Regions from separate parts of the Streptomyces sp. NPDC026575 genome, predicted to be linked through region 2. Evidence: riboswitches for the same ligand, from Rfam matches in the RefSeq annotation. Region 2 holds a riboswitch; the other holds the start of a gene.
What was found. A riboswitch is a leader RNA that binds a small molecule or an ion and turns the genes downstream of it on or off. The one in region 2 is predicted to bind S-adenosylmethionine.

Region 1: linked by a shared signal. The riboswitch ahead of thrC (threonine synthase) and the one ahead of ACZ4NB_RS37005 (aminotransferase class V-fold PLP-dependent enzyme) in region 2 are both predicted to bind S-adenosylmethionine.

What each region holds. Positions count from the first base shown of each region.
Region 1 covers NZ_JBVHQM010000010.1:109,526-123,914, reverse strand. The annotation lists gene ACZ4NB_RS16040 (alpha,alpha-trehalose-phosphate synthase (UDP-forming)) at 1-1,399, opposite strand, end outside; gene ACZ4NB_RS16035 (glucosyl-3-phosphoglycerate synthase) at 1,448-2,404, opposite strand; SAM riboswitch class I at 2,604-2,753, shown strand; gene thrC (threonine synthase) at 2,747-4,063, shown strand; gene ACZ4NB_RS16025 (MoaD/ThiS family protein) at 4,122-4,400, shown strand; gene ACZ4NB_RS16020 (cold-shock protein) at 4,882-5,085, shown strand; gene groL (chaperonin GroEL) at 5,475-7,097, shown strand; gene ACZ4NB_RS16010 (hypothetical protein) at 7,253-7,570, opposite strand; gene ACZ4NB_RS16005 (hypothetical protein) at 7,567-7,992, opposite strand; gene ACZ4NB_RS16000 (hypothetical protein) at 8,275-8,727, shown strand; gene ACZ4NB_RS15995 (ATP-binding protein) at 8,733-10,655, opposite strand; gene ACZ4NB_RS15990 (response regulator transcription factor) at 10,655-11,458, opposite strand; gene ACZ4NB_RS15985 (DUF998 domain-containing protein) at 11,939-12,613, shown strand; gene ACZ4NB_RS15980 (hypothetical protein) at 12,714-13,175, shown strand; gene ACZ4NB_RS15975 (PTS transporter subunit EIIC) at 13,341-14,389, opposite strand, start outside.
Region 2 covers NZ_JBVHQM010000046.1:183-14,571, reverse strand. The annotation lists gene ACZ4NB_RS37030 (C40 family peptidase) at 1-747, opposite strand, end outside; gene ACZ4NB_RS37025 (NYN domain-containing protein) at 1,052-2,425, opposite strand; gene ACZ4NB_RS37020 (hypothetical protein) at 2,444-2,683, opposite strand; gene ACZ4NB_RS37015 (rhomboid family intramembrane serine protease) at 3,011-3,691, shown strand; gene ACZ4NB_RS37010 (Lrp/AsnC family transcriptional regulator) at 3,688-3,969, shown strand; gene ACZ4NB_RS37005 (aminotransferase class V-fold PLP-dependent enzyme) at 4,387-5,760, opposite strand; SAM riboswitch class IV at 5,942-6,059, opposite strand; gene trpD (anthranilate phosphoribosyltransferase) at 6,151-7,215, opposite strand; gene qcrB (cytochrome bc1 complex cytochrome b subunit) at 7,356-8,993, opposite strand; gene qcrA (cytochrome bc1 complex Rieske iron-sulfur subunit) at 8,990-10,054, opposite strand; gene qcrC (cytochrome bc1 complex diheme cytochrome c subunit) at 10,051-10,860, opposite strand; gene ctaE (aa3-type cytochrome oxidase subunit III) at 10,933-11,553, opposite strand; gene ACZ4NB_RS36975 (response regulator transcription factor) at 11,829-12,242, shown strand; gene ACZ4NB_RS36970 (L,D-transpeptidase) at 12,271-13,539, opposite strand; gene ACZ4NB_RS36965 (cytochrome c oxidase subunit 4) at 13,706-14,104, opposite strand; partial or broken gene ACZ4NB_RS36960 (cbb3-type cytochrome c oxidase subunit I) at 14,101-14,389, opposite strand, start outside.

The DNA of each region.
Region 1 (14,389 bases), on a different contig from region 2:
CCGGTGGCAGTGCGGTGGCGGCCGCGGCCAGGCGGGCCGTTCGCTCGCCGCGTTCCCCGGGGTCCATCGAGAGCGCCTCGTGCAGCGCCCGCGCCGTACCGTTGACGTCGTACGGGTTGACGGTCAGGGCGTGGCCGCCCAGCTCCTCGTGCGCGCCGGCCTCCCGCGACAGCACCAGTGCGCAGCCCTGCTCGGACACCACCGGGATCTCCTTGGCGACGAGGTTCATCCCGTCCCGGATCGGGTTCACCAGTGCCACGTCCGCCAGCCGGTAGGCGGCCAGCGACCGCGCGAAGTCGTCCTTCACATGCAGGACGACCGGGCGCCAAGTGTCCGTGCCGTACTCGGCGTTGATCTCCTCGGAGAGCCGGCCGACCGCCGCCGTGTACTCCCGGTAGACGGCCAGGTCCTGGCGCGAGGGGTAGGCGAAGGCGAGGTGCACGACGCGTTCGCGCCAGGACGGCTCCTCCGCCAGCAGCTGCCGGTAGGCCAGCAGGCCGCGGACGATGTTCTTCGACAGCTCGGTGCGGTCCACTCGGACGATGGTCTTGCGCGCCGTCCCGTCGGGCCCGGTGCCGACCTGCTCGCGCAGGGTGGCCAGCCGCTCCTCGACGTCCGCCCGCCGCGACCGCTCCAGCAGGAAGTCGGCGTCCGCCCCGAGCCCGTACGCGCCGATCCGGGTGCCCCCGGTGCCGCCGGTGACCTCGGCGCAGCACGCGGTGAACGCGTCCGCCCAGCGGTGGGTGAGGAACCCCAGCTGGTCGGCGCCCAGCATGCCCTGGAGCAGCTGCCGCGCGATCTCGTCCGGCAGCATCCGGAAGTAGTCCGGCGGCGCCCACGGCGTGTGGGAGAAGTGCGCGATGCGCACGTCGGGCCGCAGCGCCCGCAGCATCCCCGGCACCAGCGCCAGGTGGTAGTCCTGCACCAGCACGGCCGCCCCCTCGGCGGCCTCGTCGGCCAGTGCGCGGGCGAAGGCGCGGTTGTAGGTCTCGTACGCGCCCCACTGCTGCCGGAACCCGGCGTCGAAGGCCGGCTCCAGCGGCGTCTGGTAGAGCATGTGGTGGACGAACCACAGCACCGAGTTCGCGATGCCGTTGTAGGCGTCGGCGTGCACCTGGGACGGGATGTCCAGCATGCGGACGCGCTGTCCGCCGGTGTCCTCCGGCGCCAGGGCGCCCCCGGTCCGGCGTACGGCCTCGCGGTCCCCGTCACCGAGTGCCGCGCACACCCACACCGCGTCGGTGTCGGGGCCGATGGCCGACAGTCCGGACACCAGCCCGCCCCCGCCCCGCTTGGCGCCGAGCGCCCCGTCCTCCCCCACCGTGTACGACACCGGCCCGCGATTGGACGCGACGAGAACCTCGGCACCTGCCCGGACCGCACTGCGCTCGGAGACCATGTCGCGACATTAACCCGCCGCAGAACCGCGCAAACGTACGGACACGGGTCAGGCCGCCCGCCGCGCCGCGTACTCCGGTATTTCGGCCATGGGCGGCCGCTCCTCGGTGTCCACGTCCGTGGTGCGGGGGACGAAGCCCTCCTCGCGGCGGTCGAATTGGGTGAGCCGGGGACGCACCAGGTGGCCGCGGGCGAGGCGGAGCTGGGCGGTGCGGTAGATGGCGGCCGCCATCCGGCCGAGGGCCTGGCCGCCCTGGTGGCGGTGCCTGCGTACGCCGACGTCCACCTGGGCGAGCGCGTCGAGGCCGACGGTGTGCAGGGCGTCGACGAGCAGGCCGAGCTCGACGCCGTAGCCGACCGGGAAGGGCAGGCGCTCCAGCAGCGAGCGCCGGGCCGCGTACTCGCCGCCCAGCGGCTGGACGAAGCCGGCCAGCTGCGGCCAGTGGAGGTTCAGCAGCGGGCGGGCGACCAGTTCGGTGACCCGTCCGCCCTGCTCGCCGGGGCGGCCGCCGGTCTCCAGGGGGCGGTCGTACATCGCCTTGACGAAGTGGATGTCGGGGTCGGTCAGCAGCGGGCCGACGATGCCGGAGACGAAGGTGGCGGAGAACTCCCGCAGGTCGGCGTCGACGAAGCAGATGATGTCGCCGTTGGTGACCAGCAGTGAGCGCCACAGGACCTCGCCCTTGCCGGGCAGCGCGGGCAGCCGGGGCAGGACGGTGTCGCGGTGGACGACCCGGGCGCCGGCCGCGGCCGCGACCTCGGCCGTGCGGTCGCTGGACCCGGAGTCCAGCACCACCAGCTCGTCGACCAGGGGGACGGCGCCGCACATCAGCTCGGCGCGGATCGCGGCCACGATCGCGCCGACCGTGGCCTCCTCGTTCAGCGCGGGCAGCACGACGCTGACCGTACGGCCCGTCTGGCGCTTGGCCTCCAGCAGCTGCTCCAGCGGACGGTCCGCGGCGGACCAGGAGCGGCTGCTCAGCCAGCGCTCCACCTCTTCCAGCACGTCTACGACTCCTCGGTGGCCGCCGGTGCCGCGACCGGTCGGCAATCCCTCGTGTGGGCCATTTCTGTGATCCATCTCGCGGTTCGGACGACTATCTCAACTGTCAGTGCCTTCGGTTACAGTCTTGAACAACGCGGATGACCGTCGCATGTCGGGGTCGCCGCGCCACAAACGCCTGGGTTTCGGCCCAGCGCCATACCGCTCATCCAGAGGGGCAGAGGGATACGGCCCGTTGAAGCCCCGGCAACCCTCCAGCCGGTCTCCGTCGCGATCATCGCGCGCGAGGCTCCCGGCTAGGGAAGGTGCCAAATCCGTCTCATGGCGAGATGCGCCATGAGGAAGATGAGGAGAAAGGGCCTCGCCTCCATGGCTGTGTACAGCACCGAAGTCACCGAAAACGCCTCTTCCGTCGCTCTGGGTCCCGCCGTCGCGCTGTCCTGCCGCGAGTGCGGTGAGCGCTTCGACCTCGGGCCGCTCTTCGCCTGTTCGACGTGTTTCGGGCCGCTGGAGGTGGCGTACGAGCTGCCGAGCGGCGACCCCGAGGCGCTGCGCAAGCAGATCGAGGCCGGTCCGGACAACATCTGGCGCTACGCCCCGCTGCTGCCCGTCCCCGCCGACGTGGCGGACAAGCCGAATCTGAACCCCGGCGGCACCAAGCTCGTCAAGGCCGACCGGCTCGCCGCCGAGCTGGGCGTCACCGGCGCCCTCTACGTCAAGGACGACTCCGGCAACCCGACGCACTCCTTCAAGGACCGGGTCGTCGCGATCGCCGTCGAGGCCGCCCGCGCCTTCGGCTTCACGACGCTGTCCTGCTCCTCCACGGGCAACCTCGCCGGCGCGGTCGGCGCCGCGGCCCGCCGCGCCGGCTTCAAGTCCTGCGTGTTCATCCCGCACGACCTGGAGGCCGGCAAGGTCGTCATGGCCGCGGTCTACGGCGGCGACCTGGTCGGCATCGAGGGCAACTACGACGACGTCAACCGCTTCTGCTCGGAACTCATCGGCGATCCGCTGGGCGAGGGCTGGGGCTTCGTCAACGTCAACCTCCGCCCCTATTACGGCGAGGGCTCCAAGACGCTGGCGTACGAGATCTGCGAGCAGCTGGGCTGGCGGCTCCCGGACCAGATCGTCATCCCCGTCGCGTCCGGCTCGCAGCTGACGAAGATCGACAAGGGGCTCAAGGAGCTGATCGCCCTCGGGCTGGTCGAGGACCGGCCGTACCGGATCTTCGGTGCCCAGGCGGAGGGCTGCTCGCCGGTGTCGACGGCCTTCAAGGCCGGGCACGACGTGGTGCGCCCGCAGAAGCCGAACACCATCGCCAAGTCGCTGGCGATCGGCAATCCGGCCGACGGTCCGTATGTGCTCGACATCGCGCGCCGTACGGGCGGTGCGGTGGAGCACGTCAACGACGAGCAGGTCGTGGACGCGATCAAGCTGCTGGCCCGGACGGAGGGGATCTTCGCGGAGACCGCGGGCGGGGTGACCGTCGGCGTCACCAGGAAGCTGATCGAGGACGGTGTGCTCGACCCGTCCCTGACCACCGTCGTCCTCAACACGGGTGACGGCCTCAAGACGCTTGACGCCGTCGCGCCGACCTCCGGGCCCACGGCCACGATCCGCCCGAGTCTGGACGCGTTCCGCGACGCCGGCCTGGCAGGCTGACGCCACGGCTCCACGCACCCGTACCCGTACTCCCCAACCTGTCCGGAAGGCAGAACCCATGAGCGTCAAGGTCCGCATCCCCACCATCCTCCGTACGTACACCGGTGGTGAGGCCGAGGTCACCGCCGAGGGCGCGACCCTCTCCGAGGTGATCGCCGACCTGGAGAAGAACCACCAGGGCATCGCGGCCCGTGTACTGGACGACGCCGGCAAGCTGCGCCGCTTCGTGAACGTCTACGTCAACGACGACGATGTGCGCTTCGAGCAGGGCTTGGAGACGCCGACGCCGGACGGTGCGGGCGTCTCCATCATCCCGGCGGTCGCCGGCGGCTGCTGAGAACTCGCCCGGTGGCCGTGGATCGGTCTCCACCGATGGGCCACCAGGGGGCGCTAATTTGCGCCATCTCTTCACCTACTTGACCGGAATTGCCCCGTCCGTTGAAATCGGACGGGGCAATTCCGCTTAGTGAAAGGGGATACCATTGTGGTGATCCCCGTTCCGGATAACTCCGCGCACGTGCCGAACGCATAGGAAACCGCGGAGAGTTGTGCTCAAAGTGTGTGCGGCATTTGTCGCTTACGTGCGCTATGCCCGGCCCGACTTGCCCCGGAGAAACGGGATTTCATCGCATATTGCCGATTCTCCGGCGCCAGAATTCTCGTCCGATTGACCTGTTGCGCTGGGCATCGGTGCAGATACATTCAGCGGCGGTCGACGCGTTCCGGCGCACACCCCACGGGCCATTTCGCGGGGTGAGGTCTGACCCGGGTCCGCGGAGTGCGGTCCTGCGCAAGGGCCAGTAATAGGGGAGTTAGGCATGGCTCAGGGCACCGTCAAGTGGTTCAACGCGGAGAAGGGGTACGGCTTCATCGCGGTCGACGGTGGTGCGGATGTATTCGTCCACTACAGCGCGATTCAGATGGACGGCTACCGCACCCTTGAGGAGGGCCAGCGGGTCGAGTTCGAGATCTCGCAGGGCCAGAAGGGGCCGCAGGCGGACATGGTCAGGGTGAGCGCCTGAGGCGCGGGCCGACTGCAGCGTAGAGAGGGCCCGTACCCCGTCGAGGGGTACGGGCCTTCTGCCTGCCCTCCCGGCGACGGGGCCTGAGCCCCCGTCGCCTGCCGCCGCTCCGCACCGCGCGGTGCCCTGCCGGTGCCCGCCGGACGGCTCGCGCCCGCCCGCCGCACACCCGCCGCCCCTCGGTGACCCGTCCAGGTGGCTTGCACTCGCCCTGCCCGAGTGCTAATCATTGGCGTTAGCACTCTCCGAGTGAGAGTGACAGAACTTGGATCGGGCCGGTGAGGTCCGGACGCCGGGTGGGGCAAGGAACCACACGGCGCACGGACCGTCCGTCGCGGGCACGGGTGCCGATCCGGAGAAATCCACCCCGTCCGGGAGGACCACTTCACATGGCCAAGATCATCGCGTTCGACGAGGAGGCACGGCGCGGTCTCGAGCGCGGGATGAACCAGCTCGCCGACGCCGTCAAGGTCACCCTCGGCCCCAAGGGCCGCAACGTCGTCCTCGAGAAGAAGTGGGGCGCCCCCACGATCACCAACGATGGTGTCTCCATCGCCAAGGAGATCGAGCTCGAGGACCCGTACGAGAAGATCGGCGCCGAGCTGGTCAAGGAGGTCGCGAAGAAGACGGACGACGTCGCCGGTGACGGCACGACGACCGCGACCGTCCTGGCCCAGGCCCTGGTCCGCGAGGGCCTGCGCAACGTCGCCGCCGGTGCCAACCCGATGGCCCTCAAGCGCGGTATCGAGAAGGCCGTCGAGGCCGTCTCCGCCGCCCTGCTGGAGCAGGCCAAGGACGTGGAGACCAAGGAGCAGATCGCTTCGACCGCCTCCATCTCCGCCGCCGACACCCAGATCGGCGAGCTGATCGCCGAGGCCATGGACAAGGTCGGCAAGGAAGGCGTCATCACCGTCGAGGAGTCCCAGACCTTCGGTCTGGAGCTGGAGCTCACCGAGGGTATGCGCTTCGACAAGGGCTACATCTCGGCGTACTTCGCCACCGACATGGAGCGTATGGAGGCGTCGCTCGACGACCCGTACATCCTGATCGTCAACTCCAAGATCGGCAACGTGAAGGACCTGCTGCCGCTCCTGGAGAAGGTCATGCAGTCCGGCAAGCCGCTGCTGATCATCGCCGAGGACGTCGAGGGCGAGGCCCTGTCGACCCTGGTCGTCAACAAGATCCGCGGCACCTTCAAGTCCGTCGCCGTCAAGGCCCCGGGCTTCGGTGACCGCCGCAAGGCCATGCTCGGCGACATCGCCATCCTCACCGGTGGCACCGTCATCTCCGAGGAGGTCGGCCTCAAGCTGGAGAACGCCGGTCTCGACCTGCTCGGCCGCGCCCGCAAGGTCGTCATCACCAAGGACGAGACCACCATCGTCGACGGTGCCGGCGACAGCGACCAGGTCCAGGGCCGCGTCAACCAGATCCGCGCCGAGATCGAGAACTCGGACAGCGACTACGACCGCGAGAAGCTGCAGGAGCGCCTGGCGAAGCTCGCCGGCGGTGTTGCGGTCATCAAGGCCGGTGCCGCGACCGAGGTCGAGCTCAAGGAGCGCAAGCACCGCATCGAGGACGCCGTTCGCAACGCGAAGGCGGCCGTCGAGGAGGGCATCGTCGCCGGCGGTGGCGTCGCCCTGCTCCAGGCCTCCCAGGTCTTCGAGAAGCTGGAGCTGGACGGCGACGAGGCCACCGGTGCCGCCGCTGTGAAGCTGGCCCTGGAGGCCCCGCTGAAGCAGATCTCCGTCAACGCCGGCCTTGAGGGCGGCGTCGTCGTGGAGAAGGTGCGCAACCTGACCCCGGGTCACGGCCTGAACGCCGCGACCGGCGAGTACGTCGACCTGGTCGCCGAGGGCATCATCGACCCGGCCAAGGTCACCCGCTCCGCGCTGCAGAACGCCGCCTCCATCGCGGCGCTGTTCCTCACCACCGAGGCCGTCATCGCCGACAAGCCGGAGAAGGCCGCCGCGGCCGCTCCGGGCGGCATGCCGGGCGGTGACATGGACTTCTGATCCCTCACGGATCGGAACGCTGATCCTCCCGGATCACACGTCCGCACATACGTCGGGGCGGCACCCTCCTCCCAGGGGGTGCCGCCCCGACGGCGTTGCGGTACGGGTGCGCGGGCCTGCCGTCCGGTCAGGTGGGGGCCCCGCTCACCGGCCCCTCACCGGGCGTCCTCGGCCACGTCGGCATCGGCGCCGTCCGCCGCCTTCTCGGCGTCCCGGACCTTCTTCGCCATCTCGGCCTCCTCGGCCTCCTCGGCGGCTGAGCCGGCTGAGCTGGACGAGTCGGACGAGCTGGATCGGCTGGACGAGCCGGACGAGCTGGATGAGCCGGATGGGCTGGACGATCCCTGTGGTGCCGGGGACGACGAGGACGCCCGGCCGGAGTCCTGCGAACAGCCGGTGGCCGCCAGCATCGGTACCGCCACCGCCACCGCCGCCGTCAGCAGCAGCGCGATCCGCCGGGACCGTCGCCTCATGAGCCGCTGCCGCCCTTGGCGTCGTCCTCCTTCGCGCACCAGGCCGAGACGGCCTTGAGGTCACGCAGCCTGCGGGTGAGGTCGGGCTTCAGCTCCTTACGGTGGGTGAGCCGGTCCTGGAGGAACGTGGCCACCGCGTCGTGGTTCCTGGCGCGGGCCTTCTCCACCCGCTCCGCCATCCGCGCGATCGAACCGCGGGTGTGCGCATCGCCGTCGAGCCGGTCGAGCGCCTTGCCGATGCGCTTCTCGATCCGCGGCACCCGCGAGCAGAGGCCCTTGCCCCCGCCGCCGGACCGCGAGGTCGTCGCCGTGGGCGCCGGGCTGTCGTCCGCCGCGTTCGCCGGCCCCGCCGTGGCCAGCAGGGAACCGGTGAGGGCGAAGGCGGCCAGAACTCCTGCCACGGCGCTCTTGGGACGCTGCATGGTGGTGCTCCCTTCCAGGAACGAATCGGTTTCCACAGATGGTCGGACCCGGCCGCATCCGGCCTCATCGGGAGGCGCAGCGGCCGCGGGCCCAGAACGTAGGGGCCTTCTTTGTGGGGACCTTGTGACCCGGTCGGCGGCACAAGGAATCCACAAGGAGAGTCCTTACGCTCCGGGCCAGTCGAGCGTCAGCGCCCGCCCGCTTCAGCGGCGGCGCCGGCGCCGGCGCACGCAACGAGTCGTCGAACCCCGGGAGACACAGTGGACCGCGGTGGTTGCCTCATGCCGGACGAGCCCTCCCGTACGGGTACGGGCTCCGCCACCCTCACCGCCCTCGGGCCCCATGCCCTGCGGCTGCCCCTGAGCGGCTGGCTGCTGCGCCTCGCGCGGGGCTCCGAGGGCCGCCCGGCGCTGGAGGTGCACAACGGGGCCGGACTGGTCGACGTGTCCGTGGTGAGCACGCTGTGCTTCTCCCCGCTCAGGGGCGGCCGGCACGGCGGCCGGGCGGCGACGCGCTGGTCGCTGGCGTGGGGGCAGCTGCCGCCCGGTGCCGACGTCGTCGAGGCGTCCTTCCGGGGCTGGCGGCGCAGCCTGTGCGTCCAGGCGCTCACGCTCGGCGACGCGTTCTGGGTCGCCGAGGTCGGCGAGCGGTTCCGCTCGGTGACGTGCTCCGCGGGCACGACCCGGACGACCACGCGGGTGGCCAGGGAGCCCCGGCACCAGCAGGGGTGGTGAGGGGCTCAGGCTTTGGGAGGCGGTACGGGGGCCGGCGCGGATTCCGGAACGCGGCCTGGCACGGGGTCCGGCGCGGATTCCGGAACGCGGCCTGGCACGGAGGCCGGCGCGGACTGCCGTACGGGCTCGGGCGCGAGCCCCCTCCCGTCCGGGCCCTCGCTCAACCAGGTGCGGCGCAGCGGCAGTTGCAGGGTGCGGGTGTCGGCCTCCACGTCGACGGGCCTCGGCAGCCGCACCTCGAACCGGGCGCCGGGCCCCGTAGGCCGCCCCATGACCTCCACGGTGCCGCGGTGCAGGGCGATCTGCTGTGCCACCAGGGTCAGTCCCAGCCCCGAACCGGGGCTGCCCGTACGCCGGTGGAACCGCTGGAAGACCTGTCGGCGCTCCTCCGGCGCGATGCCCGGACCCTCGTCGTCCACGGTGAGCACGGCGACCGGTTCCGCCGGCGGGCCGCCCGGCCGCAGCACCACCTCGACCCGTGCCGCCGCACCCGGCCGGCTCCCGTGGACCACCGCGTTGCGCAGCAGGTTCTCGACCGCCATCCGCAACCCCGGCTCCCAGGCGCTCAACCTCAGCCCGGGGGCGAGGCGCAGCGTCAGCCGGGCACCGGGATGGTGCCGCTCCACCTCGTCCACCGCCACCGCGACCAGTTCGGACAGGTCCACCGGCCCGAAGGCGTCGGCCTGTACCAGGTCGCCCTGGGCGAGCGCCCGGAGCGCGATCAGCGTGCTCATGAGCCGCTGCTGTCCGGCGTGCAGGTCGGCCAGGACCTCCGCGCGGTCGGCCGGGTCGAGGTCGGGGTGGTCGGCGAGGACGTCCAGGTTGGTCTGCATGCCCATCAGCGGGGTGCGCAGTTCGTGTGAGGCGGTCGCGGAGAAGGCCCGCGCGGTGGCCAGCGCCTCCTGGGTCCGCGCGGCCTGCTCGTCGTACCGGGCCAGGACGGTCTGCAGGGTGCGGGACAGGTCGTCCACCTCGGTGATCCGCGACGGGGTGTGCTCCAGGCGGGCCGTACTGGTGCCGGGGTCCAGGCCGCCGGCGCGGTGCTGGAGCCGGCGCAGCGGCCGGGTGGCGCGTTCGGCGATGGCCCAGGAGAGCAGCCCGGTCAGCGGTGCGGTGATCAGCGCCACCACGAGGATGCGCTGCTGTACGGCGTCGATCTCGGTGGTCCCGGCCGACCCGCGGGAGAACACCCACAGCACGCCGCGCGGGCCGGACCGTGCGCCGGCGCCGCTCACCTGGACCGACAGCGCGCGCCAGGCGTGCCCGTGGGCCCGTACGGTCACCGGGTGCTCGGCTGCGGCGGCCGGCAGCCGTACGCCGGCGTCCGGCCGGGGGCCGGCCTCGGCCACCACCCGGTACGGGGGCCGCACGGCCGTGGCGGCCTGTCCGCCCTGGGCCGCGCCCTGCCCGCGCGCGGTGGCGGTGGTGTCCGGGCTGTGGCTCTTCCCGCGGCGGTCCTTCCCGCGGCCGTTCCCGGAGGTCGCCGATCCGGGCGTGGTCGAGCCGGACGTGGTCGGTCCGGGCGTGGTCGAGCCGGACGTGGCCGACCCGTCCCCGGCCGATCTGTCCGTTGTCGACCCGTCCGCCGTCGACGGGTCCACTGCCGATCCGTCCTCCGCCGATTCGTCCGCCGTCGATCCGTCCGCCGCCGATCCGTTCCTGGCCGTGAGGAGCCGCACCCCGACGTCGAGGCCCGCGTCGAGCAGCCGCCGTTCCTGGTTCGCCGCCTGCCGCGGTCGGCCGCTCTGCTCGGTCCGCAGCAGCCCCCTGGCCATCGGCAGCAGCACCGCGGCCCGTTCCCGCAGATGGGCGTCCTGCTCGGCGTGCACGTCATGGCTGACCAGGCGCAGCAGCAGCGCCCCCGAGCCCAGGACCAGCAGGGGCATGGCGATGCCCATGGCCAGGGCGATCCGAGTGGAGAGCCTCATCACGCGGTCTCCGATGCGGATGTGGATGGGGATGGGGGTGTGGGTGTGGATGGGGATGCGGGTGTGGACGCGGACCCGGGCGTGGATGCGGACGCCGATCCGGCTGCGCCTCCGGAGGCCCGCAGCACGAAGCCGACCCCGCGGACCGTGTGCACCAGGCGCGGGCGGCCCCCGGCCTCCGTCTTGCGGCGCAGATAGCTGACGAAGGTGTCGACGGCGTCCGTACGTACGTCGAAGTCGTAGCCCCACACCCGGTCCAGAAGCTGGTCGCGGGTGAGCACCACCCCCGCGTTGCGGGCCAGCACCTCCAGCAGTTCGAACTCCCGCCGGGTGAGCCGGACCTCCACGCCCCCGTACGTCACCGCGCGCGCGGCCGTGTCCAGGACCAGGTCACCGACCTGCACCGCGTCCCTGCCGGCGGCGGGGCGGCGGCGCAGCAGGGCCTGCAACCGGAGCACCAGCTCCTTGAGCGCGAACGGCTTGACGAGGTAGTCGTCGGCCCCGGCCTGCAGGCCCGCGACCCGATCCGCCAGCTCGTCCAGCGCGGACAGCATCAGCACCGGCACCTCGTCCCCGTTGGCCCGCAGCGTGCGGCAGACGTCGGTGCCGCTGAGCCCCGGCAGTGACACGTCCAGGACCACCACGTCCGGGGGGCGCTCCGCCAGCTCCGCGAGGGCGGTCGGACCGTCCTCGGCGAGCGCGACGGCGAAGCCGTTCAGCCGCAGACCGCGCCCGAGGGATCGCAGGATCATCGCGTCGTCGTCGACGACCAGGACTCGGTCGAGGCGCTTGGCCGCGCACATTCCAGGCTCCGCTCTCGTCTCATCGGGCGGCTCAGCCCGTTCGATCGGGTGATGACGGGTGGTGACGGGTGGTGATCGGGCGGCCGAACCGCTTCGTCCGGTGGCTCAACCACTTGACCGGGCGGCCGAACCGCTTCGTCGGGTGGCTCATGACCGGGCGGCCGAACCGCTTCGTCGGTGGCTCAGCCGCTCGCCCCGCAGTTGTTGCAGCACCATCGGCCGTCCGGCCCCTGGATCACCGGACCACCGCAGTGTGTGCAGTTCACTGTCGACGCCGTTCTGGTCCGCTGCCCCAACCACCGGCGGCACGCCGTGCAAGGTAGCCGCACCAGGAAGGTAAGCGGCAATCTTGTGGGTTCTCTGTGGCGCTCCCGAGGCAAACCTCCGTCCCGGACGCGGGCGCGCGCACCACTCCGGTGGGGGCTCCCGAACGCGCGCGAGCTGCCGTGATTACCTGGTGTGGTGACTCCACTGCGAACGGTGGCGACGCTGGAAGTCGCCCACGAGGCGCGTCCGGCCCGGCGGGCGGCGCGCGTGAGCGCCCTGCCGTTCGCCGTGTCGGCCGTGCTCTACAACGGCTGGCTCCTGGAGTTCCTGCTGCCGACCGGGCTGGACCCGCGCCACTCGTACGTCAGCGAGCTGTACGCCGCCGACCAGCCCTTCCGCCCGCTCTTCGCCGGCATCGAGAGCCTCTGCGCCGTACTCCTCGTCCTGGGGGCGCTGCTGGCGTACGGCTTCGCGCAGGACGGCTGGGCGCGGTGCGGCTGGCTGGCGCTCCTCGGCTTCGGGCTGTCGTCCGTCGCCGATGTCCTGCTGCCGATGCGCTGCGCGCCCTCGGTGGAACCGGCCTGCGCGGCCGTACACCCCAGTCACACCCTCACCAGCGCACTGGCCCACTTCTTCGTGTTCGCCTCCATGGCGCTGCTCAGCCGGGCCGCCGGGACCGCACGGCCCCGCCTGAACCTGGTCCGCCGTTGGGGCCCGCGCGTCCTGGCGCTGGCCCTGCCGACCGCGGTGTGCACGGTCGGGCCGCTCTTCGGCCGGCCCGGTTGGCACGGCGTCTCGCAGCGGGCGCATCTGGTGCTGGTGGGGGTGTGGTTCGCGGTGCTGGCCGCGGAGCTGGCCAGGCCGTCCCGGCGGCCGTCAATCGTGTGACGGCGCGTCACTCGCGGCGGGCACAGGCGGGCGTGGCCGCGCCGCGGGATTGACCGAAGCGGGCGTTGCCCGGCGGGGAGCGGCGTACGCTGCTGCGACGATGACCGAGTTTGTCGAAGAAGTCCGTTCCCGTGTTGTGCGGCTGCTGAGGATGGCCAACACCACGGACGACCGGCTGCGCAAGCAGATCGTCGCCTATGCCGACGCCACGCCCGAGCCGCCGATCATGGGGTCGCTGGGAATCGGTACCACCGGCTGCCCGCTGTGCCGGCGGACCATGTGGCAGCAGCGGGACAGCGAAGGCCCGGTCTGGGTCTGCGCGTTCTGCGGCCACGTCGAGACCGTGTCGGTGCACTGTCCCCACTGCGAGGTGGCGATGCGGCCGCCGGCCCGTGGCTGGACGGACCGCTGGTCGTGCCCCGAGTGCCCCCGCGTCGCGACGGCGGGCGAGAGCGCCCAGGAGATCGAATCCCGCGAACGGGGACGCCAGCGGACACTCGGCCTGCTCGATCACGCCTTGACCGTGCGTGAGACCGAAAGCGAGGCGGGGGCCGGCGGCTGAGGCCGAGCCGACCGCTCGGGGGGGCGACCCGGGCTTCGGGGCGGAGGGGTCTCAGGTCCCTGACGGGGCCTCAGGCGCGGGGAGGGCTCCCCGGCCCCTGACGTGGCTTCAGAGGTGGAGAGGGCTCCCCGGCCCTTGACGTGGCCTCAGGCGCGGAGGCGACTCTCAGACCCCTGACGTGGCCTCAGAGGCGGAGACGGCGCTCAGGTCCCCCGCCCCGGCCGGGTCGCCCGCGTCCCGCTCCGAGTTCAGGTCCGTCCGCAGCTGCCTGCTGAAGCCGAAGAAGTAGGTGGCGAGGAAGCCGGTGGCATAGCCGACGGCGAGGCCCAGGGCATAGATGACGACGGTGGTGCCGAGGCCCTGGTTGCCCTTGACCAGGGGGAACAGTGCCCAGCCGGAGGGACCGATGGCCGTGGCGCCGACCGTGTCGCCGAGTTGGTGGAACAGGCCGATGAAGCCGCCGCCGAACGCCCCGCCGATGCCCGCCGTGATGAAGGGGCGGCCCAAGGGCAGGGAGACGCCGTAGATCAGCGGCTCGCCGACGCCCAGGAAGCCCGCGGGGAGGGCGGACTTGATGGTCGTGCGGATCGAGCGGTTGCCGGGGAGGCGGAGGTATACGGCGAGGGCGGCGCCGACCTGGCCCGCGCCGGCCATGGCGAGGATCGGCAGCAGGACCGTGTAGCCCTGCTGCTGGATGAGCGTGGTGTGCAGGGGGATCAGGGCCTGGTGGAGGCCCAGCATGACGAGGGGGAGGAAGAGGCCGCCGAGGACGAAACCGGCGAGCGCTCCGCCGTGGGCGAGCAGCCAGTTGGCGAAGGTCCCGACGGCGGTGGAGACCTCGCCCGCCGCGTACATCAGGCCGAAGAGCGTGACCAGGCCGGTGATCAGGACCGTAAGGGTGGGGGTGACGAGGACGTCGAGTGCCTCGGGCACCGCCTTGCGGCAGGCCTTCTCCACCTGGACGGCGAGCAGCGCCGCGGCCAGCGCGCCGAGTACGCCGCCCTGGCCCGGGGAGAGGTGCTGGCCGAAGGCGGTGAGGTGCGCGACGCCGGGGAAGACCGTGATGGCGGCGACGGCGCCGCCGAGGACGGGCGTACCGTCGAACTCCTTGGCGGTGTTGAACCCGACGAAGACGGCGATCAGTGACAGGAATCCGGAGGCGATGGCGGCGAGGGCGGGGACGATGGACGGCAGCCAGCCGAGGTTGCCGAGCA
Region 2 (14,389 bases):
CGTGGCGCCCCAGACGTAGGGCGAACCTATCTTGGACTGCGCGGCGGCCAGGGCGGCCGCACCGCGCTGCGAGGCGGGCACGTCGTCGCCGAGGTCGGCGCGCTCGTTGCTGCGGTCGGCGCGGGCCTGCTCGGCCTCCATGGCCGCCCGCTCCTTGGCCGTCAGGGTGTTGAGCAGCTGCTGCGCCTTGGCGAGCTTGCCCTTGATCTCGTCCTTCTTCTCGCCGAGCGCCTTACGGGTCTCGGAGAGGTCCTGGATCTTGCTCGCGGCCTCCGCGCGCTCCTGGGCGAGCCGGCGCTGCTTGTCCGCGATGGCCTTGAGCTGCTCGGCCTGCTTGCCGCTCAACTGGTCGAGGGTGGCGGCCTTTTCGAGGTAGGTGTCCGGGTCGCCGGAGAGGAACAGCTGGACCGAGGGGTCGATGGAGCCGCTGCGGTACTGGCCGGAGGCGACCGCGCCGAGGCCCTTGCGGAGCTGGTTGAGGTCACCCTGCCCGCGCGCGACCTTGTCCTGGAGGTCGTCGACCTCCTTCTGGAGCTTGTCCTGCTGCTCCTTGACCCCGTTGTACTTCTCGGTGGCCTGCTCGGCCTCCTCGTACAGCTTGTCGACCTTGGACTTGACGTCCTTCTTCGACGGCGTGGGGGCGGCCTGGGCGGCCTGGGACGAAAGGGCCACGGCCGCCGCGGCGGTGGCGGTGAGCACGGTCACGCGGGTACGGCTCGGCTGCTTGGGTCGACGGTGGGACGCCACGGGGGCGAGCTCCTTCTTCCTCCAGCCGCCTACCGGGAAGTGGGGGGCAAAGACCCCGGCTCCGCGTGAACGCCGCGGACTCGGCGGTACCTTCACTGTTCATCCCGGTTGGATGATCACCTGTATGAAGGTTCGCGCCCGACCTTAGTAACCGAGCTGTGATCGCTTCAAATCCTCATAGGAAAAATCTGCGCCACAAACCCCATCCTTTACCAACATCACACAGGCTGTGAGCGCCAATTGACACTGAGAGACGGATGGCAAGCGATTTTCTTCCGCGGTCCGGAAGTCCGAATCTCACCCGTCAGGTACGGGCAAGTCGCTTGAGCAACAGGGCCGATGCGACCGGCCGCGCCCCGGCCTTCGCCACACCGTCGGCCACTTCCCGGTCCGTGGAGACCACGACGACCGGACGGCCGGGCGGTTCGGCACGTACGAGTTGACGAATCAACTCATCGGCCGTTACGCCCGGTTTGCTGAACAGGACCCGGACGCCGCGCGGGGGCGCGAGCAGCACCGGCGCGGCCAGCTCCGCACCGTCGAAGACGCAGGTCATCTCGGCGCCGGTCTGCGCCGCCAGCACCGCGAGCCCGCCCAGGAGGCGCAGCCGCTGCTTGTCGAGCGGCATGGTCGGATAGCCGGTTTTGGTGACGTTGTAGCCATCCACCACCAAATGCGCCTGGGGCAGCGCCAATAGCTGGTCGAGCAGCGCCGGGTCGGTCTCCGACAGCGCGCGCGTCGCGATGTCCTTGGGCGTCATCCGGCCCGGCGCGACCGCGTCGACGGTGTCGGCCGGATGGACGTTGGCGGGCGGCAGCGCCAGCTCGCGGCGCAGCCCCTGGGCGGCGTCCAGAACGGTGTCCAGCAGCAGCCGCAGCCGCATGTCCTCGACGCTGCGCCCCTCGCGGACGGCTCGCCGACTGGTCTCCAGCGACGCCTCGACCTCGGCGGTCCGGGCCTTGAGCCGGCGCACCTCGCTGTCCGCGGCGTTCTTCTCGGCGGCCGCCCGGTCCCGTACGTCGGCCAGTTCGGCCTCGGCCTTGCGCACCGCGGCCTCACCGCGCTTGACGTCGCTGAGCGCGCTGCGCAGCTTGCGGCGCAGCGTCTCGTTCTCCTTGCGGGCGGCCTCCAGGTCCGCGCGGATCTGCTCGGAGTCCGCCCGCGCCTCGTCGTGCGCCTGCGCCAGCTCCGCGCGCAGCCGGGACAGCTCCCGTTCGGCCTCCTCGCCGGCCCGCTCGGCGCGCGCCCGCTGCGCCTCCTCGCCGGCCGCCGCGACGAGCTTGACCCAGCCGTCGGGCCGCAGCACATAGGCGGCCGCGGCGACATCGAGCGGATCGGCGGCGGCGGGCGGGGTGCCGTGCTCCAGCGCCTCGGCGAGCTCCGGCTGGGCCTCGCGCAGCTTGCCGGCGATCCGCTGCCGGAAGACCGCGTCGCCTTCCAGCGCCGCGGCCATCGCGTTTCCGGCGAACTTGGCCCGGCGGGTCGGCGTGAACCGGGCGTACTGCCGCAGTGGAGCCGGGAGTTCGGCGACGGTCAGCGCGCCGAAGGACTCCGCGGTGAGCGCCACGACCCGGCGCCGGACGCCCTCGGGCAGCGGGCGGTCGAGCACCTCGTCCGCCGCACCCGCAGGTGCGTCGTCGCGCTCGGCCCCCGGCTCCCCTTCTGGACGGTCCACCACGGCTGCATCGCTCCGATCTCAGGCGCTCGCGCCCGGACGGTCCACCAGCTCGATCTGGTCGACCGCGTTGCACCAGCGGCAGCGCACGGACTCGATGCTCTCACTGAGGACCTCGCGCTCCTCCACCTTCGGCTCCCCGGCCAGGTCCAGGTGGACGTACTCCACGACCTTGGCCTGACGGGTCACGTCGAAACGGGTGAGGTTGCCGCACAGCGTGCAGCGCCACCGGGTTTCGGCCGTCGGCAGGGGAACAGACATCGTGTCGTCCTCTTTCATGCTCGTCGATCTCATGCTGCTGCGCCGTTCACGCGGTGCGCCGTCGGACTGCGGAAGTACGCAAGGTACTGCCTGCAACCCTACGGCCTGATGGGGGGCCGGTGCGGGCCCCGCCCAGGAGCCGGGACGCGGCGAGGCACTCTGTCCCGATTGCCCGCATTACGCCATGATCACTTCATGACGGCGCCGGCTCCCCCACCCCGTTCACCCCGTACTCCGCGCTCCGCGCGCGCCGATTCGGCCCGCCCATCCGGCCTCCTCCCCCGCCCGCCGCACCCCACCCGGTCCCTGTCCGCGGTGTTCTCGCGGCTGACGAATGTGCTGATCGGCCTGTGCTGCGTGGTCTTCGTGACCGGCCCCGTCTGCACCCTGAACCGGATGTACGGCACCGGCGACGCCCTGCTGAAAGCGCAGACCGCGTACTTCGAGCGGTGGGGCGTGATCCCACTGGAGCTCTGGAGCGGTTCGCTGCGGGCGCTGATCACTCCGCTCACCGCGCTGTTCGTGCACGGCAGCTGGCTGCATCTGCTCGGCAACATACTGTTTCTGTACGTCTTCGGCGGGATGGCCGAGGCGCGGATGGGCCGGCTGCCGTTCGCCGCCTTCTACCTCATCATCGGCTACCTGGCGCTGCTCGGCTACGCGGCCGCGCACGCCTCCTCGGGCCAGACGCTGGTGGGCGCCTCCGGCTCGATCGCCGGCGTCCTGGGCGCCTTCCTCTACCTCTTCCCCAGGGCCCGGGTCACCAGCGTCTTCCCGTTCCTGTTCTTCCTTCCGCTGCGCTTCCCCGCCTGGATCGTGCTGCTGTTCTGGTTCTTCCTCCAGTGGCAGGCCGCCCAGGACGACCCCCGCGGTCCCGGCGTCGCCTACCTCGCACACGTCGTCGGCTTCGCGCTCGGCTTTCTGTACGCCTGGGTCCGCTACCGGAGGGATAGTGTGGGGGCCACCAGGGCGAATGACCCGGCGACCGAGGGAGAGAGCCAGCCGTGATCACGTCGATCGTGCTCATCAAGACCAGCGTGGACCAGATCCCCGAGATCGCCGAGAAGATCGCCGCACTGGACGGCGTCAGCGAGGTCTACTCGGTCACCGGCGCCCACGACCTCATCGCCATGGTCCGGGTCGCCGCCCACGACGACCTGGCGGACGTCATCCCCGGCCGCATCAGCAAGATCCCCGGCGTCGCCTCCACCGAGACGCACATCGCCTTCCGCACGTACTCCCAGCACGACTTGGAGGCGGCGTTCGCGATCGGGCTCGACGCCTAGCCCGTCCGCTGCGCTTGGCCGGCTTCCCACGTAGTCGTCTGCGGCGCCGTGCTGGTTTCTCGCCGTGGCGCCTGGCGGCGGGCGGTTGTTTGTCGGGTGCGGTGACAGCCCTACGGACTCCGTCCTACGGTCTGTCCCCTCCCGTGGGTGGGGGTTGGGGAGGCCGGTGGGGGCGGGCCCAATCCGCCCACTACCTGCGCATACGGGATGACGTGCACCCCCACGGTTTTTTCCCACCCTCAACGGGAGGGGGCGGGCCGGAGGGGCTGGGTGTCCGGACGTAAAGCGCAGCAGTCCGGACACCCAGCCCCGGAGGACCGACACCGGCACCCGAACAGCCCCGCGCAGCGGACCCAGCCCGCCGCAGGCGAGACGGCGCACGGCGCCGCAGCCGAAAACGTGGGAAGGCTCCCCGCGTCAAGAAGACGCGGGTACGCAACGGCCGTCCTCCGTGCGGTAGTTCCACCGTGCGCCGTCCGCGATGAGTTCCTTCACCGCGCCGACGAAGCGGTCGATGTGCTCGTCGGGGGTGCCGGCGCCGAAGCTGACGCGGATGGCGTTCAGGGCGCGCTCGCCGGGGGCCGCCTCGGGGGCGCCGCACTCCCCGGGGTCCTGCGGCTCACTGCCCAGCAGGGTCCGTACGAGCGGGTGCGCGCAGAACAGGCCGTCGCGCACGCCGATGCCGTACTCGGCCGACAGCGCGGCGGCGAAGTGCGAGCTGTTCCAGCCCTCGACGACGAACGAGAGCACGCCCACCCTCGGTGCGTCGTCGCCGAAGAGGGAGAGCACCTTGACCTCGGGCACCTCGGCCAGGCCCGCCCGTACCCGGGCGATCAGCGCCTGCTCGCGGGCGACCAGGGTGTCGAAGCCGGCCTCGGTGAGCGCCTGGCAGGCGGAGGCGATCGCGTAGGCGCCGATGACGTTGGGTGAGCCGGCCTCGTGCCGGGCCGCGGTGGTGTGCCATTCGACGTCCACACCGCCGTCGGTGCGCCGGGAGACCTTGCGACTGGCGCCGCCGCCCGCCAGGTACGGCTCGGCGTCCTGCAGCCAGTCCGCGCGGCCGGCCAGCACCCCGGCGCCGAACGGCGCGTACAGCTTGTGGCCGGAGAAGGCGACCCAGTCGGCGTCCAGCTCGGCGATGTCGAGGGGGTGGTGCGGGGCGAGCTGCGCCGCGTCCAGCACGATCCGCGCGCCGTGGGCGTGGGCCGCGGCCGCCAGCTCCCGTACCGGCCACAGCTCACCGGTCACATTGGACGCACCGGTCACGCACACCAGCGCCGGCCCGTAGGGCTCGCGCTCGGCGAGCGCCTTCTCCAGGATGTCCACCGCCTGCTGCGGGGTGCGCGGCGCGTTCAGATAGGTCACCGCGACGTCCGCGCGCTGCTCCCAGGGCAGCAGCGAGGCGTGGTGCTCGGTCTCGAAGACGAACACCCGGGTGTCGGGCGGGAGTACGGCGGCGAGGAGGTTGAGCGAGTCGGTGGTGGAGCGGGTGAAGACCACCTGGTCGCCGGCCCGGCAGCCGAGGAACTCGGCGATGGTCCGGCGGCTGTTCTCGAAGAGGTCGGTGGAGAGCTGGGAGAGGTATCCGGCGCCGCGGTGCACGCTGCCGTAGTACGGGGCGTAGGCGGCCACGTCGTCCCAGACCCGCTGGAGGGCCGGTGCGCTGGCGGCGTAGTCGAGCGCGGCGTAGTCGACCTCGCCGCCGGTCACGAGCGGGACCAGGACGTCGCGTCCCAGAACCGGCAGCGGGGCGCAAACGGAACTGTCGGCGGCAACGGCGGAAACAGACATGGCGAACTCCCGTGAGAGACAAGCGAATTCGCTGCGGGCGGGCGCGTCAGGGTGCGTCACAGCGCAATGCCGGGGCGCCGCAGCGTGAAAGGAAAAGGGGTGCGGAAAAGGGGCCGTCGGGCCCTATCGCATTCGCTGATTCACGGAAGTTCTCCCTCGGGGACCAGGATCCCTGGCGAGGGATCCGCGCTTGCCGCAGACCTCGCTGCCTGCGGCCTGGTCATCACCCGGGGCACCCCGCCACGGAAGGAGGGTTGCCGGACAGCGGGCCGGGGCCTATGTCGCTGTCACTCGTGACCTGCGCAGCATCATGCCACACGATCATCAACGCGCAAGCCCCGGTCCGCATGACGGACTGGGGCCTGCGTCACACTCTGCGTCACCGGCCGCTCATGCGTTGCTGGCGGCCACCCACCGCTCCAGCGCCCGCTTGGCGGCGCCGGAGTCGATCGAGGCGGCGGCCTTCTCGATGCCCGCGCGGATCTGCTCCGCCAACGGGCCGTCGCCCGGCTCCAGCGCGACCAGCGCGGCCGCGGAGTTCAGCAGCACGGCATCGCGTACCGGCCCGGTCTCGCCGTCCAGCAGCCGGCGGGCCACCTCCGCGTTGTACGAGGCGTCCGCGCCGCGCAGGGCCTCCACCGGCACCAGCTCGATGCCCACGTCCCGCGGGTCGAAGGGCTCCTCGCGCACCGCTCCGTCCCGTACGACCCACACCCGGGAGGTCGCGGTCGTGGTCAGCTCGTCCAGGCCGTCGTCGCCGCGGAAGACCAGCGCCGAGGAGCCGCGCTCGGCGAGCACGCCGGCCAGGATCGGCGCCATCCGGGCGTCGGCGACGCCGGTCGCCTGGGCGCGGACCTGCGCGGGGTTGGTCAGCGGGCCCAGCACGTTGAAGGTCGTGCGGATGCCGAGCTGGCCCCGGGCGTTGGCGACGTGCCGCAGTGAGGGGTGGAACTTCACCGCGAAGCAGAAGGTGATGCCCGCCTCCTGCGCGACCGCGGTGACCCGCTGCGGGGTGAGGTCGAGGTTGACGCCGAGCTTCTCCAGGACGTCGGAGGCTCCGCTGGCCGAGGACGCCGCGCGGTTGCCGTGCTTGACGACCTTCGCGCCGGTGCCGGCCACCACGATCGAGGACATCGTGGAGATGTTGACGGTCTTGGCGCCGTCGCCGCCGGTGCCGACGATGTCGACGCTGGGGCCGGGGACCTCGATCAGCCGGGCGTGCGCGTACATGGTGCGGACCAGTCCGGAGATCTCGGCGACGGTCTCGCCCTTGGCCCGCAGCGCCACCGCGAAACCGGCGATCTGGGCGTCGCTGGCCTCGCCCCGCATGATCTTGTCCATCGCCCAGGCGGTGTCGTCCGCGCTGAGGTCGCGGCCGTCGAGGAGGGCGTTGAGGAGGCCCGGCCAGGTGTGGGCCGCCACGCTGTCGCCGCCTGCCGGGGTCACAACGTTCATGGTCCACGCTCCTGGTGTGTTTCCTGCCTATGCCGTCACCCTATCGACCCGGCAGACATGCCGGAGGGCCCCGTCCGATCGCCGGACGGGGCCCTCTGGGTGGCGTACTGCCTACGGTGCGCTACGAGGCACCGAGGGGATCAGTGGTGGCCGTGGCCGCTGGTGATCTCCTGGTACTCCTCGACCGTGGGCTTGGCGATGACGCTGTCCTCGCCGTAGTAGGACTTCGAGAGCTTGGCGCGCAGCTTCTGCGAGCGCTTGATCTTGCGCTTGACGCCGTTCTCGTCGACCTCCGGGCCCAGTTCGAGCGGCTTGGGCTGCTCGTGCTGCGTCAGCAGGTGCAGCTGCTCCTGGTCGAGCGGCTCGTGGACCTCGATGAACTCACCGTGCGGCAGGCGCTTGATGATGCCGGACTCGCGGCCGTGCAGCACCTTGTCCTTGTCGCGCCGCTGCAGACCCAGGCAGATCCGCTTGGTGGCGATGAAGGCCAGCACCGGTCCGACGAAGAACGCGATCCGGACGAACCAGGTGATGGTGTTGATCGACAGGTGGAAGTGGGTCGCCCACAGGTCGTTGCCACCACCGATCAGCATCACGAAGTACGCGACCAGCCAGGCCACACCGAAGCCGGTGCGGGTGGGCACGTTGCGCGGGCGGTCCAGGATGTGGTGCTCGCGCTTGTCGCCGCGGACCCAGGACTCGACGAACGGGTAGACCGCGATGGCGACCAGGACCAGCGGGAAGATCAGGATCGGGATCAGCACACCGAAGTTGACGGTGTGGCCCCAGAAGTCCCACTCCCAGCCCGGCATGACACGGACCAGACCCTCGGCGAAGCCCATGTACCAGTCGGGCTGGGCGCCCGTGGAGACCTGGTCGGGCCGGTACGGGCCGATGGCCCACACCGGGTTGATGCTGGCGACCGCGGCGATCACCGAGATCACACCGAAGACCAGGAAGAAGAAGCCTCCGGCCTTGGCCATGTAGACCGGCAGCAGCGGCATGCCGACGACGTTGTTGTTGGTCTTGCCGGCACCCGGGAACTGGGTGTGCTTGTGGTAGAAGACCAGGATCAGGTGCGCCACCAGCAGGCCGAGCATGATGCCCGGCAGCAGCAGCACGTGCACCGTGAAGAACCTCGGGATGATGTCGTGCCCGGGGAACTCGCCGCCGAAGATGAACATCTGCAGGTACGAACCGACCAGCGGCATCGCCAGGATGACGCCCTCGATGAACCGCACACCGGTACCGGAGAGCAGGTCGTCGGGGAGCGAGTAGCCGGTGAAGCCGGTGAACATGCCCAGCACGAACAGCAGGAAGCCGAACAGCCAGTTGACCTCGCGCGGCTTGCGGAAGGCGCCGGTGAAGAACACCCGCATCATGTGGACCATCATCGCGGCCAGGAAGACCAGCGCGGCCCAGTGGTGGATCTGGCGGATGAGCAGACCACCGCGGACGTCGAAGCTGATGTTCAGCGTCGACTCGAAGGCCTGGGTCATCCGGATTCCCTGCATGGGCACATAGGAACCGTGGTAGGTGACCTCGGCCATGCTCGGGTGGAAGAACAGCGTCAGGTAGACACCGGTCAGGATGATGATGATGAAGCTGTAGAGCGCGACCTCACCCAGCATGAAGGACCAGTGGTCCGGGAAGATCTTGCGCATGTTGGCCTTGGCGAGGCTGTAGATGCCCAGCCGGCCGTCCGCCCAGTCGGCGATCCGCTCGCCCCGCGGCGCCTGGCCGCGGCGCGGGTTGGTCGCGCCTTGTTCGTTACTCATCCGCGCTCCCAGAAGCTCGGGCCGACGGGCTCCGCGAAGCCGCTCGCGGCCTCCAGGAAGCCGTCCTTCTCCGTGATGTGCAGCTGCGGCAGGGCGTGTCCGGCGGGACCGAAGATCACCCGACCACCGTCAGCGAGGTCGAAGGTCGACTGGTGGCAGGGGCAGAGCACGTGGTGCGTCTGCTGCTCGTACAGGCTGATCGGGCAGCCCACGTGGGTGCAGATCTTCGAGTACGCCACGATGCCCTCGTGGGACCAGGCGAGCTCCTGCTTGTCCTTGATGTTCTGCGGCTGGATCCGCACGAGCATCAGGGCGTCCTTGGCGATGTGCTCGTTGAAGTCCTCGCTGTCCTCCTCCAGGCCCTCGGGCTTGGCGAAGGTCAGCGAGCCGACCGCGATGTCCTCGGGACGCAGCGGAAGGTTGGTGGACTGGTTGACGAGGCGGACGCCCTTCTTCCAGTTCGTCGTGCGCAGCTTGGTCCCCGGCAGCGGACCGAGGTCGCGCAGCAGGACGACGCCGGAGAGCGGCACCAGGGCCAGCGCGCCGAACATCGTGTTGCGGATCAGCTTGCGGCGGCCGAACCCGGACTCCTCGGCACCGGCCCTGAAGTCCGCCATGACCTTGGCCTTGACCTCGGGCGTGGCCTCGATCGGGTGCCGGTCGTCGGCGACCTCCACGTCCGACATCAGCGTGCGGGCCCAGTGGACCGCGCCGGCGCCGATGCAGAACAGCGCCGCACCGAGCGTCAGACCGAGCGCGAAGTTCAGTGCGCTGATGTGGCCGATCGGCCAGATGTAGACGATCTTGTCGATCGGGATGGCCACGTACGAGGCGATGAAGCCGACCGTGGCGATCATGGACACCAGGAAGAGGAGGGCGACGGTGCGCTCGGAGCGCTTGGCGGCCCGCTCGTCGATGTCCTGGGCGCGGTGCTCGTGGGGCGGCAGCCCCGGGTCGGCGAACGGGTTGTCCGCCTTCGCCAGCGCGCCCTCGTGAGCCGTCTCCCGCTCACTGGGAAGGATTTCTTCTGGCACGTCTGCGTGTCGTCCAGTCTCGCTCATGACTTCTTGGCCTTCGTAGTCCGGGCTGCGACCCAGATGGCGACCACTACCAGCGCGCCCAGGCCGAAGATGTAGCCGAAGAGACCCTCGCTGACCGGGCCGAGACCGCCGAGGTCCAGGCCGCCGGGGCTCTCGGATTCATCGCCGTTGACGGCGCCGAGGTACGCGATGATGTCCTTCTTGTTCTGCTTGCTCAGCGAGCCGTCACCGAAGGAGGGCATGTTCTGCGGGCCGGTTTCCATGGCCTCGTAGATGTGCTTCGGGTCCACGCCCTCAAGCGTCGGTGCGTACTTGCCGTTGGTGAGGGCGCCGCCCTTGCCGGTGAAGTTGTGGCACTGCGCGCAGTTGGTGCGGAACAGCTCGCCGCCCTTGCCGACGTCGGCACCATCGGGGCTGTACTGCGACTTCTCCGGGACGGTGGGACCGGCACCCAGCGACGCGACGTAGGCCGCCAGGGCCTCACGCTGGGCGTCGTTGTAGATGGCCTTCTTCCGCGGCACCTGGGCGCCGGGCTGCTGGGCCGGCATGCGGCCGGTGCCGACCTGGAAGTCGACGGCTGCGGCGCCGACGCCGACCAGGCTCGGGCCGTCGGTCGTGCCCTGACCGCCGGTGCCGTGGCAGCTTGCACAGCCGACGGCGTAGAGCTTCTTGCCCTCCTTGATGGCAAGGGACTGGGCGGTGTCATCGGCCTGAGCCTTGTCCGCCGGCGCGAACGCGGCGTACAGCCCCCCGGTGACCGCCAGCGCGAGGAGTAGGACGACGAGCGCCGCCAGCGGATGGCGCCGTCGTGCGGAGAGCTTTTTCACGGATTACCCCGGTGTCAGGATCTTCTGCGTCGATGCTGTGGATATGTCTGTCTGATGCGGAGCCGGCAGGGGCTACTTGATCAGGTAGATCGTGGCGAAGAGGCCGATCCAGACGACATCGACGAAGTGCCAGTAGTAGGACACAACGATGGCCGCGGTGGCCTGCGTGTGGGTGAACCTCTTGGCCGCGTACGTCCTGCCCAGGACCAGCAGGAAGGCGATCAGGCCGCCCGTCACGTGCAGTCCGTGGAAGCCGGTGGTCAGGTAGAACACCGAGCCGTACGGGCCGGACGAGAGCGACAGGCCCTCGTGCTTGACCAGCTCGGTGTACTCGAAGACCTGACCGCCGATGAAGATCGCACCCATGACGAAGGTGACCACGAACCAGGCCCGGAGCTTCTTGACGTCGCCGCGCTCGGCCGCGAAAACGCCGAGCTGGCAGGTCAGGGAGCTGAGCACCAGGATCGTGGTGTTGGTCGCGGAGAACGGAAGATTCAACGCATCGGCGGATTCCTTCCAATACTCGGCGCCGGTCACCGATCGGAGGGTGAAGTACATCGCGAAGAGGGCCGCGAAGAACATCAGCTCGGAACTCAGCCAGATGATGGTTCCGACGCTGGTGAGGTTCGGCCGATTGACCGACGGGTGCGCGTGCCCGGTTTCTACTGTCGTTGCTGTCGCCACGACCGACATTATGTCGGTCGCTTATCCCGCCCTCACTCCGGGGGGTGCCGTTCGGTGTGTCAAGGACGTATGCCCTGCTCGTACGGCCCAATTCGGCGGTCGCCCGAAGGGGGGAAGCGCCGGCCCGCCGGGCCGCCGGCGGGGCCGCCGGAACCCGGTCCTGACGGCCCGTCGGGCAGATCTTGGATGTGTTCAACCCCTCCTGCGGGCACTGGTTGCGGGAGTAGCATCCGGCGCAACAGTGCCACCCGATGCTGTGCCGCTACGAAGAGCGTGGAGGAACGATGCAGGCGACTGCCACGGTGCTGGTCTACAGCGACAACGCCACCACCCGCGAGCAGGTCCGGCTGGCGGCCGGACGGCGCCCCGCCGCCGATGCCCCGCAGATCGAGATCCTGGAGTGCGCCACCGCCCCGGCCGTCCTGGAGGCCCTGGAGCAGGGCGGCATCGACGTCTGCGTGCTGGACGGCGAGACCGCGCCGGCGGGCGGGATGGGCGTGTGCCGGCAGATCAAGGACGAGATCTTCCAGTGCCCGCCGGTGCTGCTGCTGATCGGCCGCCCCCAGGACGCCTGGCTGGCCACCTGGAGCCGGGCGGACGCCGCCGTGACCCATCCGATCGATCCGGTGGCCTTCGCCGACGCCCTGGCCGGGCTGCTGCGCCGCAAGCACCTCGTACAGGCCACAGCGGCCCGCTGACGGTCCCTTAGGGCCCGCAGGACGGCCCCTAGATCTTCGGGCGCAGCCGGGCGTCGTCGCTGGGGTTCTGCTGGCGCTCGGCGGCTCCTGTGGTGGTGGCCTTGCCCTTCAGGGCGCTGCCGGCGCGCCATTCGTTCCACGGCAGGTTCCAGTCGCCGAAGCCGTTGTCGAACGGCGTCATGGTCTCGCCGCCGCTGTTGACGACCTTGACGATGTCGCCGACCCGCACGGTGTTGAAGAACCACTGGGCGTTGCTGGTGGACATGCCCGTACAGCCGTGGCTGACGTTCGCCGCGCCCTGCGATCCGACGGACCAGGGTGCGGCGTGGACGTACTCGCCGCTCCAGGTCACCCGGGTGGCCCAGTAGACCGGCAGGTCGTAGGACTCCGAGCTGCCGGCGGCGATGCCGACGGTGGAACTGCGCATCCGTACGAAGCTCTCCTTGCCGAGCACGACCTTGACGCCGTTGCGGGTGGAGAATCCGGGCTTGCCGGTGGTGACGGGGATGGTGTTGATCGTCGAGCCGTTGCGCCTGACCGTCATCTGGTGCGCCGCCGCGTCGGTGACGGCCTCCACGCGGTCGCCGGTGGTGAGCCGGACGGGCTTGGAGACGCCTCCGTAGAACCCCTTGGCGATCTTCAGGCCGGCCAGGTTGCTGTGCACCGAGATGGTGGCGTGGGCGGGCCAGTACACCTTCGGGCGGAAGTGCAGCTTCTTGTCGTCCACCCAGTGCCAGGCGCCCTCGACGCGCGGCATGGAGTCGACCTTCAGGGCGCTCTCGACGACGGCGCGCGCCTTGGGGTCCTTGATGGGCTTGCTCAGCTCGGCGGTGATCGGCTGGCCGACGCCGTACTCGCCGCTCTCCGGGCCGAAGACCGCGGTCAACTGGCCCGCGACGTCCTTGGTGTTGACCACCAGCGTCTTGCGACCCGGTGTGCCGTCCTCCTCGGTGCTGACCCGCACCGTGTAGCGGGTTCCGGCGGCCAGGGGCGCGGTGGTGCGCCAGTGCCTGCCGTCGGCGCTCAGTTCGCCGTGCACGAAGCGGCCGGTGGAATCGGTGGCGGTCACGTCCGTGATCCGCGCCTCGTCGTCCGTGACGGAGACCTCAAGCGGCTTGTCGGGGTCCGCTTGCCGCTTTCCGTCCGGGGTGTTGGCGGTGATCTGGTCGCCCGCGTCGTAGGGATCGGCGGAGAGCGCTTCCGACGCCGAGCCCCCGCACGCGGCAGAGCTCACCGCGAGGGGCACGAGCAGGAGGCCGCAGCTCAGCACCGTCCGGGTTCGAGGTCTGTGACTCATGACCCAAAAATATGAAGAATCACCTGTCTCAGCGCGCTGGAGGACTGCAAACGGGTGTGTCCCTGCCTGTTCCTGCCGCCCAAACGGGGCGGGCCCGGACACCTGTTGGGGTGTCCGGGCCCGCCCTTGCGGCGTGTCAGCCGTGCTGTGCACGCCTGATGTGCTCTTACTGCGTGCGGTTCTCACCGTGGTAGTACTCGAAGACCCAGCCGAAGAGGCCGACGAAGATCACCGGCAGGGAGAAGTACAGCAGCCACCAGCCGAAGACGACGCCCAGGAAGGCCAGCGCGCCACCGACGGCCAGGGACAGCGGCTGCCAGCTGTGCGGGCTGAAGAAGCCCAGCTCACCGGCGTCGTCCGAGACCTCGGCGTTCTCGTTGTCCTGTGCGCCCGCGTCGACCCGCCGGGCCGTGAAGGCCAGGTAGTAGCCGACCATGATGCACAGGCCGAAGGCGAGGAACAGCGCGGTGGTGCCCGCCGGCTCCTTCGACCACAGGCCATAGACGATCGCCATGGCCAGGACGAAGACGGAGAGCCAGATGAACATCTTGCCCTGGATCTTCACTTGCCCGCCTCCTTGCCGCCGGCGAGGGACTTGTCGTCCTCGGCGCCGTGACCGTTGTGCAGCGCGTCGAGGGCCGCGATCTCCGGGTGGTGCAGGTCGAACGCCGGGGATTCGGAGCGAATGCGCGGCAGGGTGAGGAAGTTGTGCCGCGGCGGCGGGCAGGACGTCGCCCACTCCAGCGAGCGGCCGTAGCCCCACGGGTCGTCGACCTCGACCTTCTTGCCGTACTTCGCCGTCTTCCAGACGTTGTAGAGGAACGGCAGGATCGACAGGCCCAGCACGAAC